One region of the Streptomyces sp. NPDC102514 genome, then DNA from elsewhere that is predicted to be linked to it. Evidence: riboswitches for the same ligand, from Rfam matches in the RefSeq annotation. Region 1 holds a riboswitch; the other holds the start of a gene.

Region 1 (5,229 bases):
TCGATTGGGTCACCCCACCGCCCGACTCAGTTCATCTTCCGTTCACCCAGGTTGCTTACGTTCCCCGTGCCACTGTCGTCCAACAGAAGCCTGGGTAAATGGAACACATCACGCTCCTCCTCGGAATCGTGATCGTTACCGCTCTCGTGTTCGATTTCACGAACGGTTTCCACGACACTGCCAACGCGATGGCGACGACCATCTCGACCGGCGCTCTCAAGCCCAAGACGGCGGTGGCCATGTCCGCCGTACTGAACCTCGTCGGTGCGTTCCTCTCCGTGGAGGTCGCCAAGACGATCTCCGGCGGCCTCATCAACGAAGCGGGCATCCGCACCGAAGTGATCTTCGCGGCGCTCGTCGGCGCCATCCTGTGGAATCTGCTGACCTGGCTGCTGGGTCTGCCCTCCAGTTCGTCCCACGCCCTCTTTGGCGGCCTGATCGGCGCCGCGGTGATGTCGGCGGGCTGGTCCTCGGTGAACGGCTCGACCGTGATCACCAAGGTCCTCCTCCCCGCGATCGCCGCACCCGTGGTGGCCGGACTCGCCGCGATGCTCGCCACCCGGCTGACGTACCGGATCAGCAGGGAGGCCGGTGAGAAGGCGACCTCCAAGGGCTACCGCGCGGGTCAGATCACCTCCGCGGGCCTCGTCTCGCTGGCCCACGGCACGAACGACGCACAGAAGACCATGGGCATCATCACCCTGGCCCTGGTCACCGGCGGGGTGCTCGCGCCCGGCTCGAACCCTCCCCTGTGGGTCATCGTCTCGGCCGGTATCGCCATCGCGCTCGGCACCTACCTGGGCGGCTGGCGCATCATCCGCACCATGGGCAAGGGCCTCACCGACCTCGCGCCGCCGCAGGGCTTCGCCGCCCAGACCAGCGCCGCGACGGTCATCCTGGCCTCCTCGCACCTCGGCTTCTCCCTCTCGACCACGCAGTCCTGCTCCGGCGCCGTGATGGGTTCGGGTCTGGGCCGCAAGGGCGGTGTCGTCCGCTGGTCGACCGCGACCCGCATGTTCGTCGCCTGGGGCCTCACGCTCCCGGCCGCCGGTCTGGTCGGCGCGGGCGCCGAGTTCCTGACCAAGCAGGGCACCTGGGGCATCATCCTCACCGGCGCGCTGCTGATCGCCGGCTCCGCGGTCATCTGGACGCTCTCCCGCCGCCAGCCGGTCACCGTCGACAACGTCAACGACGACCACGAGCCGGCGGGCGTCGTGACCACCGCGATCGCCGCCGTCACCCCGCCTCCCGCGGGTCCGGTCACCCCGGCCCCGGCCGCGAGCGACCTCAAGACCACCATCCCGGGCCCGGACGCCGAGCCCGCCCGTCCGGCCACGGTGTAAGGAACGAACCGCATGAAGATCGACTGGGCAGCCCTCGGCTCCGTGTTCGGAGTCAGCCTCATCGCCACCGTCGCCCTCGTGGGCCTCTTCACCCTCGGCATCGTCGGCCTCACCAAGCGCGAGACGGCCGCGGAGCAGGGTGGCTCCGCGACCCTCGCGGTCACCGGCGCGTACGCCTGCTTCGCCGCGTGTGCGGCGGCAGTGGCGTACGGGATCTATCTGATCGTCGCCTGACCCTCGCGGCACGTCCGTTCCGTACGGGACCGCCCCGTCGACCACCTGGTCGGCGGGGCCTTCTCGTGTCCGTGTGTGGGCCTCGGCACACTCTCCCGTCGCAGGTCAACAGCAAGTTGACGGGTGTTCGCGGACCGTGGTGGACTGCCGAGGCCATGTACGTCGGCAGAAGAGGAAGCCGGTGCGAATCCGGCGCGGTCCCGCCACTGTTACCGGGGAGTCGAACCCCCGGGAGCCAGGAACTCTCGCCGTCGGTCTCGTCGAACCAGGGCGTGGACACCCTGAGTGAGGACATATCGCCATGCGCGCCCACCTGTTGTGGACCAGTGTGCCCGGGCCAGGTACCAGGCTTTCGCCTCAACCAGCGGCGGGCTGAACCGATGCGAGCCGAGCGCGTCTTCGCGTACGGTGCCGCCGCCGGCCTCCTCGGTGACCTGCTGCTCGGCGATCCCCGCCGAGGGCATCCGGTCGCCGCGTTCGGGCGGGCCGCGGGAGCCGTCGAGCGCGCCCTGTGGCGCGACCACCGGGGCTGGGGGGCGCTGCACACCGCCGTGTGCGCGGGCGGCGCCGTCTGTCTCGCCGTGGCCGCCGAGCGTTCCCTGCGCACCTCCCCCGTCGCCTCCGTCGCGCTGACCGCCGCCGCCACCTGGGCCGTCGTGGGCGGGACCTCGCTCGGCCGTGAGGCGCGGGCCGTCGGCGGGGCGCTGGCCGCCGGGGACATCGAGGTGGCCAGGGAGCGGCTGCCGCATCTGTGCGGGCGCGACCCGCAGGCGCTGGACGCCGACGGGATCGCCCGCGCGGTCGTCGAGTCGGTCGCCGAGAACACCTCCGACGCCGTCGTGGGCGCCCTGGTGTGGGGCGCGGTCGCGGGCGTGCCAGGACTGGTCGGGTTCCGGGCCGTCAACACGCTGGACGCCATGGTCGGGCACAAGTCGGCCCGTCACCGGCGGTACGGGTGGGCGTCCGCCCGGCTCGACGACGTGGTGGGGTGGCCCGGGGCCCGGCTGACCGCGGTCCTCGCCGCCGTCGCCGGGGGGAATCCGCGCGGGGCCGTCACCGCCTGGCGCGCCGACGCCGCCAGGCATCCGAGTCCCAACGCCGGGCCCGTGGAGGCCTCGTTCGCGGGGGCGCTCGGGGTACGGCTCGGCGGCACGCTCTCGTACGCGGGACGGGTCGAGCACCGGCCCGTGCTCAACGGTCCGGGGCGGGCCGTGGAGGTCGGGGACATCGAGCGGGCCGTCCGGCTCTCGCGCCGCGTGGGCCTGCTCGCGCTGGGCGCGAGTGTCGCCGGGCGGCTGCTCGCCACGTCGTTGGTGCCGAAGGCGAAGGGGCGTACGTCATGAGCGCGGGAACGGGCGGGAGAACGGGTGGCGGACCGGGTGGCGGACTGCTCGTCGCCGGGACGACCTCCGACGCGGGCAAGAGCGTCGTGACCGCCGGGATCTGCCGGTGGCTGGTGCGGCGGGGTGTGAAGGTGGCGCCCTTCAAGGCGCAGAACATGTCCTTGAACTCGTTCGTCACCCGCGAGGGCGCCGAGATCGGCCGGGCGCAGGCGATGCAGGCGCAGGCCGCCCGGGTGGAGCCCTCCGTGCTCATGAACCCCGTCCTGCTGAAGCCGGGCAGTGACCGCAGCAGCCAGGTCGTCCTGATGGGCAGGCCCGTGGGCGAGCTGAGCGCGCGCGGCTATCACGGCGGACGCCAGGAGGCGTTGCTCGGGACCGTGCTGGACTGTCTGGCCGAGTTGCGGGGCACGTATGACGCGGTGATCTGTGAGGGGGCGGGCAGTCCCGCCGAGATCAACCTGCGGCGCACCGACATCGTGAACATGGGCATCGCGCGCAACGCGCGGCTGCCCGTCCTCGTGGTGGGGGACATCGACCGCGGCGGTGTCTTCGCCTCGTTCTTCGGGACGGTGGCGCTGCTGTCGCGCGAGGACCAGGAGCTGGTCGCAGGGTTCCTCGTCAACAAGTTCCGCGGGGACGTCTCTCTGCTGGAACCCGGCGTCGACATGCTGCGCGGGCTCACCGGGCGGCACACCTACGGCATCCTGCCCTTCCGGCACGGCCTCGGCATCGACGAGGAGGACGGGCTCAGGGTGTCCCTGCGGGGGTCGGTGCGCGAGTCCGAGGTCTCCTCCCCCGTCGGCGAGGACATCCTGCGGGTCGCCGTCTGCGCGATCCCCCTGATGTCCAACTTCACGGACCTGGACGCCCTCGCCGCCGAACCGGGCGTCGTCGTGCGGTTCGTGGACCGCGCCGAGGAACTGGTCGACGCGGACCTCGTCGTCGTACCCGGCACCCGGGGCACGGTCAAGGCCCTGGAGTGGCTGCGGCGGCGCGGCCTCGCGGACGCCCTGGTGCGCAGGGCCGCCGAAGGACGCCCCGTGCTGGGCATCTGCGGCGGCTTCCAGCTGCTCGGCGAACACATCGAGGACGAGGTCGAGTCGAGGGCCGGTGCCGTCGACGGCCTCGGACTCCTCCCCGTACGGGTGCGGTTCGCGCGCGAGAAGACCCTGACCCGGCCCGTCGGCGAAGCACTCGGCGAACCCGTCCAGGGGTACGAGATCCATCACGGGATCGCCCAGGTCAATGGCGGCGAACCCTTCCTGGACGGCTGCCGGGTCGGCCAGGTCTGGGGGACGCACTGGCACGGCTCACTGGAGTCGGACGGCTTCCGGCGTGCCTTCCTGCGCGAGGTGGCGGCAGCGGCCGGGCGGCGCTTCGTACCGGCCGCGGACACCTCGTTCGAGGGGCTGCGCGAGGAGCAGCTCGACCGGCTGGGCGATCTGATCGAGGAACACGCGGACACGGACGCGCTGTGGCGGCTCATCGAGTCCGGCGCACCGGCCGGACTGCCATTCATCCCACCGGGAGCGCCCGTATGAGCCCGCTCGAAGGCCACTTGGGCCGCCTGGCACATCTGGCACATCTGGGCTATTTGGAGGACGACAACCAGTGAGTACCCCGTTTCCGTTCACGGCCGTGGTCGGTCAGGACGACCTGCGACTGGCACTGCTGCTGAACGCCGTCTCCCCCGCGGTCGGCGGTGTGCTCGTCCGCGGCGAGAAGGGCACCGCCAAGTCCACGGCCGTGCGCGCGCTGTCGGCGCTCATGCCGCAGGTCGACGTCGTCCCCGGCTGCCGTTTCTCCTGTGCGCCGGACGCTCCCGATCCGGCCTGCCCGGACGGCCCCCACGAGGTGGGCCCCGGCGTGCCGCGGCCCGCACGGATGGTCGAACTGCCCGTCGGCGCCTCCGAGGACCGTCTCGTCGGCGCGCTCGACATCGAACGGGCGCTCTCGGAGGGCGTGAAGGCCTTCGAGCCCGGCCTGCTGGCCGACGCCCACCGCGGACTCCTGTACGTGGACGAGGTCAACCTCCTCCACGACCACCTGGTCGACCTGCTGCTCGACGCGGCGGCGATGGGTGCCTCGTACGTGGAGCGCGAGGGCGTCTCCGTACGGCATGCGGCGCGGTTCCTGCTCGTGGGGACCATGAACCCCGAAGAGGGCGAGCTGCGGCCGCAGTTGCTCGACCGGTTCGGGCTGACCGTCGAGGTGGCGGCCTCGCGCGAGCCCGACCAGCGGGTGGAGGTCGTACGGCGGCGGCTCGCGTACGACGACGACCCGGAGGGGTTCGCGACGCGCTGGGCCGA
Region 2 (5,229 bases), on a different contig from region 1:
CGGGGGTGTCCAGGCGCGGCGGTGCGGGGTGCGGCCGAGGCGTACGACGTCCAGGACGCTCAACTCGACCTGTGTGTCGGCCTGTTGCTCGACCACCGCGATACGGCGGGCGATGTCGCGGCGGCCCAGTTCGCCGAGGGGGCTGCCGTCGAGGGTGACCACGCCCGAGGCCGGGGCGAGGACGCCGGAGAGCAGCCGCAGGAGGGTGGACTTGCCGGAACCGTTGGGCCCGAGGAGGCCGACGGTGGTGCCGGGGGCGGGGCTGATACTGACGCCGTCCAGGATGACGCGTCCGTCGGCGGTCCGGGTGACGCGGCCGGCCCGGAGGCCGGCATCCCGCACGGCCGTACCCTTCTCGACGCCTTCCGCGCGCCCGGCGGCGATCCCGGCGCCCTCGGTGGTCCCGGCACCTTCAGTGGTCCCGGCGTGCTCGGTCGTCATCGTGTCCTCCGCGTCCGGTACAGCACCAGCACGAACACCGGTACGCCGATGAGTGAGGTGACCACACCCACGGGCACCTCCTGGGGGTCGAGGACGGTACGGGCCAGGGTGTCCACCCACACCAGGAACACCGCGCCGGCGAGGGCGGCGACCGGCAGCAGCCGGGCGTGGCCGGAACCCACCACCGCGCGGGCCGCGTGCGGCAGGACGAGTCCGACGAAGCCGATGGCGCCGGCCGAGCTGACGAGCGCGGCCGTCAGGAGCGCCGTCACGCACAGCAGCACCAGCCGGGTGCGGGCCACGGACACCCCGAGGGTCGCGGCGGCGTCCTGGCCGAAGGCGAACGCGTCCAGCGTGCGCGCGTACGCCAGACAGACCGCCAGCGCGACCACCAGGACCGCGAGGCAGACCCAGACGTCCGTCCAGCCGACCCCGCCCAGCGAGCCGAGCAGCCAGAACAGCACCCCTCGGGTGGTCTCGGCGTCGGCGGCGGTCATCACCACGAAGGAGGTGAGCGCCGAGAAGAGCTGCATCGCGGCGACACCGCTCAGCACCACGCGGTCCGTCGTCCCGCCGAGCGTGTGGCTGAGCAGCAGCACGAGTCCGAACGACAGCAGCGCGCCGAGGAACGCGCCCGCCGAGACCGACACCAGGCCGCCGCCCGCGCCGAGGACGACCACGACGACCGCGCCGGTCGAGGCTCCGGAGGACACCCCGAGGACGAACGGGTCGGCGAGCGGGTTGCGCAGCAGGGACTGCATGACCGCGCCGCACACGGCGAGTCCGGCCCCGCAGACGGCGGCCAGCAGGGTGCGCGGCAGCCGCAGCTGCCAGACGATGCCGTCCCGGATGGGGCTCAGCTCCGTACTCCCCCAGCCCAGATGGGAGGCGACCACGGACCAGACGTCGGCGACGCGGATGTCCGCCGGGCCGATGGTGATCGCGACGGCGACGGAGGCGACGAGCAGTGCCACGCCGGCCGCGCAGAGCAGTCCCACGCGCGGCCGTGCCATCCGGCGAGTCACCCCGTGAGCCCGAACTCCCGCAGGGCGGTGGCCACTTGTTCGACGCCCTCGACGGTACGGATGGTCGGGTTCATGGCCTGCCCGCTGAGCAGGACGTACCGCTTCTTCTTCACGGCGGTCATGTTCTTGGTGACCGGGTCGGACTCCAGGAACTCGATCTTCTTCTTCGCGGACTCGGCGGTCTGCGACTTGCGGGTCAGATCGCCGATGACGAGGACGTCGGGGTCGCGGTCGGCGACCGTCTCCCAGTTGATCTGGGGCCATTCCTCGTGGGTGTCGTCGAAGACGTTCTTCGCGTCGAACGCCCGGGTGATGATGCCGGGGGCGCCGCAGCAGCCGGCCATGTAGGGCGACTCGGAGTTGGCGAACCAGTACAGGAGGGAGACGTCCGAGGCGTCGATGCCGGCGGTGGCCTTCTGCATGCGCTGCCGGAGCTCGGCGACCAGCTTGTCGCCCCGCTCCTCCACACCGAACACCTCGGCCAGGTCGCGTATCTCCCCGTAGATGGCGTCGATGCCGAGGGGCTTCTTGCGGGCGCCGTCGCCGTCCCCGGTGTTGTCCTTGCCCGCGCAGTCGGAGGGCGAGACGTACGCGGGTACGCCGAGCTTCTCGAACTGCTCGCGGGTGGCGACGCCTCCCTTGCCGAGCGTGGACACGAACGAGGCGGCGACGAAGTCGGGGTCGGCGTCCAGGACCCGTTCGAACGACGGGTTGTTGTCGGCGATCCGCTTCACCTGCGCGTCGGCCTTCTCCAGGCCCTTCATCACCGGGTCGGTCCAGGTGGCGCTGCCGGCCATCCGGTCGGCGAGGCCCAGCGAGAACATGATCTCGGTGGTGCCCTGGTTGAGGGAGACGGCCTTGCGCGGCGGGGACTCCACGCGGACGGTGTGGCCGCAGTTCTCCAGGGTGACGGCTGCCGCGGAGTCCTTGCCGGCTGAGCCGGACGAGTCGGCACCACCGCACGCGGTCAGCAGAACGACCCCGGAAACGAGCAGGGCGGCAGGGCGGGTGGGGCGTGCGATGGGCACGGAAGTTCCTCAGACGTCGAGGGCTCGAACGCGGAGCCCGGTCGTACGGTGCTCCCCCGCCGTCTCGGGACCGCGGAGGCCGCCAGCAGGTCTTCGGACTCGGGTTCACCCGGACGAGGCGCCTTCCCGGACCGTCGATCCGGTCCAGTGGCCGATGCCCCGCCCGTCACCCTCACCGCTGCGCGTCAGCTCCGGATTTCCACCGGATTCCCTGACCCACGTACATGGGTTCGACTGGCTTTCGCAAGCTATCACGGCGGCTTTCACGGCCGTGCGGCAGTGCGGTGGGGGCTCGGTCGCGGCTCGGCGAGGGCTCGACGGGAATGCCGGTCTCCGCCGCCCGTTTCGTACGTTTCTCCTGTTCCGGCGGTGTTCACGGCGGCGCCACGCCCGTGCCCCCGCGGCCTGAATGAGTGGTTCCGTTCAGCGCGCCGCTCGGAGGCACCGGAGGACCGACCCATGCCGCAGGACCAGCCCATGACCGGAACCGCCGGAACCGCCGGAATCACCGGACCCGCCGGAAGGGACATGGCCGGAAGGGATCCGTCCGGGAGGGGCCCGGCCGATGGGGAAGCCGCGGCGGCCATCGACCGCCGTCGCTTCCTGCTCGTCTCCGGCACCCTCGCGATGGCGGCGGGGGCGACGGCGGCAGCGGGAGCGGCGACCCTCGTCCCGCCGCAGCGCCCCGGCCCCTCCGCGGCACCCGCGGCCGAACAGGTGGCCCCGCGGCCGGCCCGTGCCACCCGGCGGCCGGCGCCGTACGCGGCCACCACCCTGGACATGACCGCCCGGCTGAGCGGAAGCCCGCACTCCGGCAGCTACCGCCGACTGGTCACGGGCCCGGGCCGGCCCCTGGTCGTACGGGAGGAACTCGCCCCCGCCGCCACCGGCCGCCCGGACCGGCGGACCCCGCTCGCGTGCTTCGTCCAGTTCACCGACCTGCACCTGACCGATGTGCAGAACCCGCTGCGCACGGAGTTCCTGCGCTCGGGCGGGGCCGCGGCCTGGCGTCCTCAGGAGGCGCTGACCGTGGCGGGGGCCGTCGCGCTCGTGGAGCAGGTGAACGCGCTCGCCGAGGGCCCGCACACCGGTCTGCCGCCCGCCTTCGTGATGACGACCGGCGACAACATCGACAACAACTCCGCGCTCGAACTCGACTGGTTCCTCACGCTGATGAGCGGCGGCCGGATCACTCCCGACTCCGGCGACCCGTCGGCGTACGAAGGCGTCCAGGACTCGGGGCTCCCCCTCTACTGGCACCCGGACGACCCGGGCCTGCGCGACCTGGACAAGCGGCGCGGGCTGCCCGCCGTCCCCGGTTTCCTCACGGCCGCGCGGCGGCCGGTGACCAGCCCGGGGCTCGGCATCCCCTGGTACTCGACGGTGGGCAACCACGACGATCTGCCCGGCGGCTGCCTGTCACCCGCGCTCGGCGACTTCGCGACGGGCTCCCGCAAGCTGATGTCGGTCCCGGACACGGACACGGCCGCCTACGCGAAGGCCCTGCGGACCGGCGACGACCCCAAGAGCGAGGTGCTCGAAGCGATCCTGCGACGGCACACCCGCTCGGCGCGGACCGTGACGGCCGACGAGCGGCGCCGGCTGTGCACCCCGCACGAGTATCTGGCCGCACACCTCGACCCCGGGCGGGCAGGGGCGGGACCGGTCGGCCACGGCTACACCCAGGACAGCCTGGACGGCGACCGGATGTACTACTCCTTCCGGATCGCCGAGAACGTCATCGGCGTCAGCATCGACACGACGTACCGCAGCGGCCACTACGAGGGCTCGCTGGGCACCGGTCAACTGCGCTGGCTGGAGCGGACGCTCGCCGCGCACAGTTCCCGGTCGTACGCCGCCGACGGCCGCCTCGTACGCAACTCGCGGGCCGACGACGCCCAGGTGCTGGTTTTCAGCCATCACCACAGCCCGAGCATGACCCGCCGCCCCGACGCGGCCCGCTCGGAGGAACCGCGGCACGACGGCGCGGAGGTCCTGGCGCTGCTCGGCAGATTCCCGAACGTGGTGGCGTGGATCAACGGCCACAGCCACGTCAACCGGATCACGGCGCATCCCCACCCGACCCCGGCCCGCTCCTTCTGGGAGGTCAACACGGCCTCCCACCTGGACTATCCGCACCACGCCCGGCTGATCGAACTGACCGACAACGGGGACGGCACGCTGTCGCTGTTCACCACACTCGTCGAATCCGCGGCCCCGCACCGCACGGCCCCCGACTTCACCGACCTGTCAGCGGTGGGCCTGGCGTCCCTGTACCGCGAACTGGCCTACAACGCCCCGAACCTGACAGAGACCACATGGGCGGGCACACCCCAGGACCAAAACGTGGAACTACTACTGACCACCGACCTGTAGCTTTCAGCTTCGGGCTCGCGGGGCCTGCCGGCTTTCAACTTCGAGCTCGCGACGACTGCCGGCTTTCAGCTTCGGGCTCGCGGGGGCTGCCGTCTCTCCCGGGGCACGGCGAACCGCCCGCTTTTAAGGGGCGCGGGGAACTGCGCGAACGGCCCCCACCGGGCCGCACCCGCCATGAACCCGCAGCCCCACCCCCTCCGCGGGGAATCCCGGGCCCACCCCGGACGTTGTCCGCCCCAGACAGCCACACCCCCCACCCCCAGGAGGCGACCCGTGCACGGCGACCCGGCAACGATCCGCAAGATCCTCACCGAGACCGGCGACACCTGGGCCGTCGTAGGCCTGTCGTCGAACGAGCG

Evidence for each region. A riboswitch is a leader RNA that binds a small molecule or an ion and turns the genes downstream of it on or off. The one in region 1 is predicted to bind cobalamin.
Region 2: linked by a shared signal. The riboswitch ahead of ACZ60E_RS35035 (ABC transporter substrate-binding protein) and the one ahead of ACZ60E_RS23140 (cobalamin biosynthesis protein) in region 1 are both predicted to bind cobalamin.

The regions. Positions count from the first base shown of each region.
Region 1 is NZ_JBVJLW010000009.1:5,047-10,275, forward strand. It holds gene ACZ60E_RS23130 (inorganic phosphate transporter) at 99-1,343, shown strand; gene ACZ60E_RS23135 (hypothetical protein) at 1,356-1,577, shown strand; cobalamin riboswitch at 1,701-1,841, shown strand; gene ACZ60E_RS23140 (cobalamin biosynthesis protein) at 1,958-2,920, shown strand; gene ACZ60E_RS23145 (cobyric acid synthase) at 2,917-4,461, shown strand; gene ACZ60E_RS23150 (putative cobaltochelatase) at 4,532-5,229, shown strand, end outside.
Region 2 is NZ_JBVJLW010000017.1:6,467-11,695, reverse strand. It holds gene ACZ60E_RS35045 (ABC transporter ATP-binding protein) at 1-342, opposite strand, end outside; gene ACZ60E_RS35040 (FecCD family ABC transporter permease) at 438-1,454, opposite strand; gene ACZ60E_RS35035 (ABC transporter substrate-binding protein) at 1,463-2,494, opposite strand; cobalamin riboswitch at 2,562-2,748, opposite strand; gene ACZ60E_RS35030 (TIGR03767 family metallophosphoesterase) at 3,023-4,870, shown strand; gene ACZ60E_RS35025 (CoA-binding protein) at 5,144-5,229, shown strand, end outside.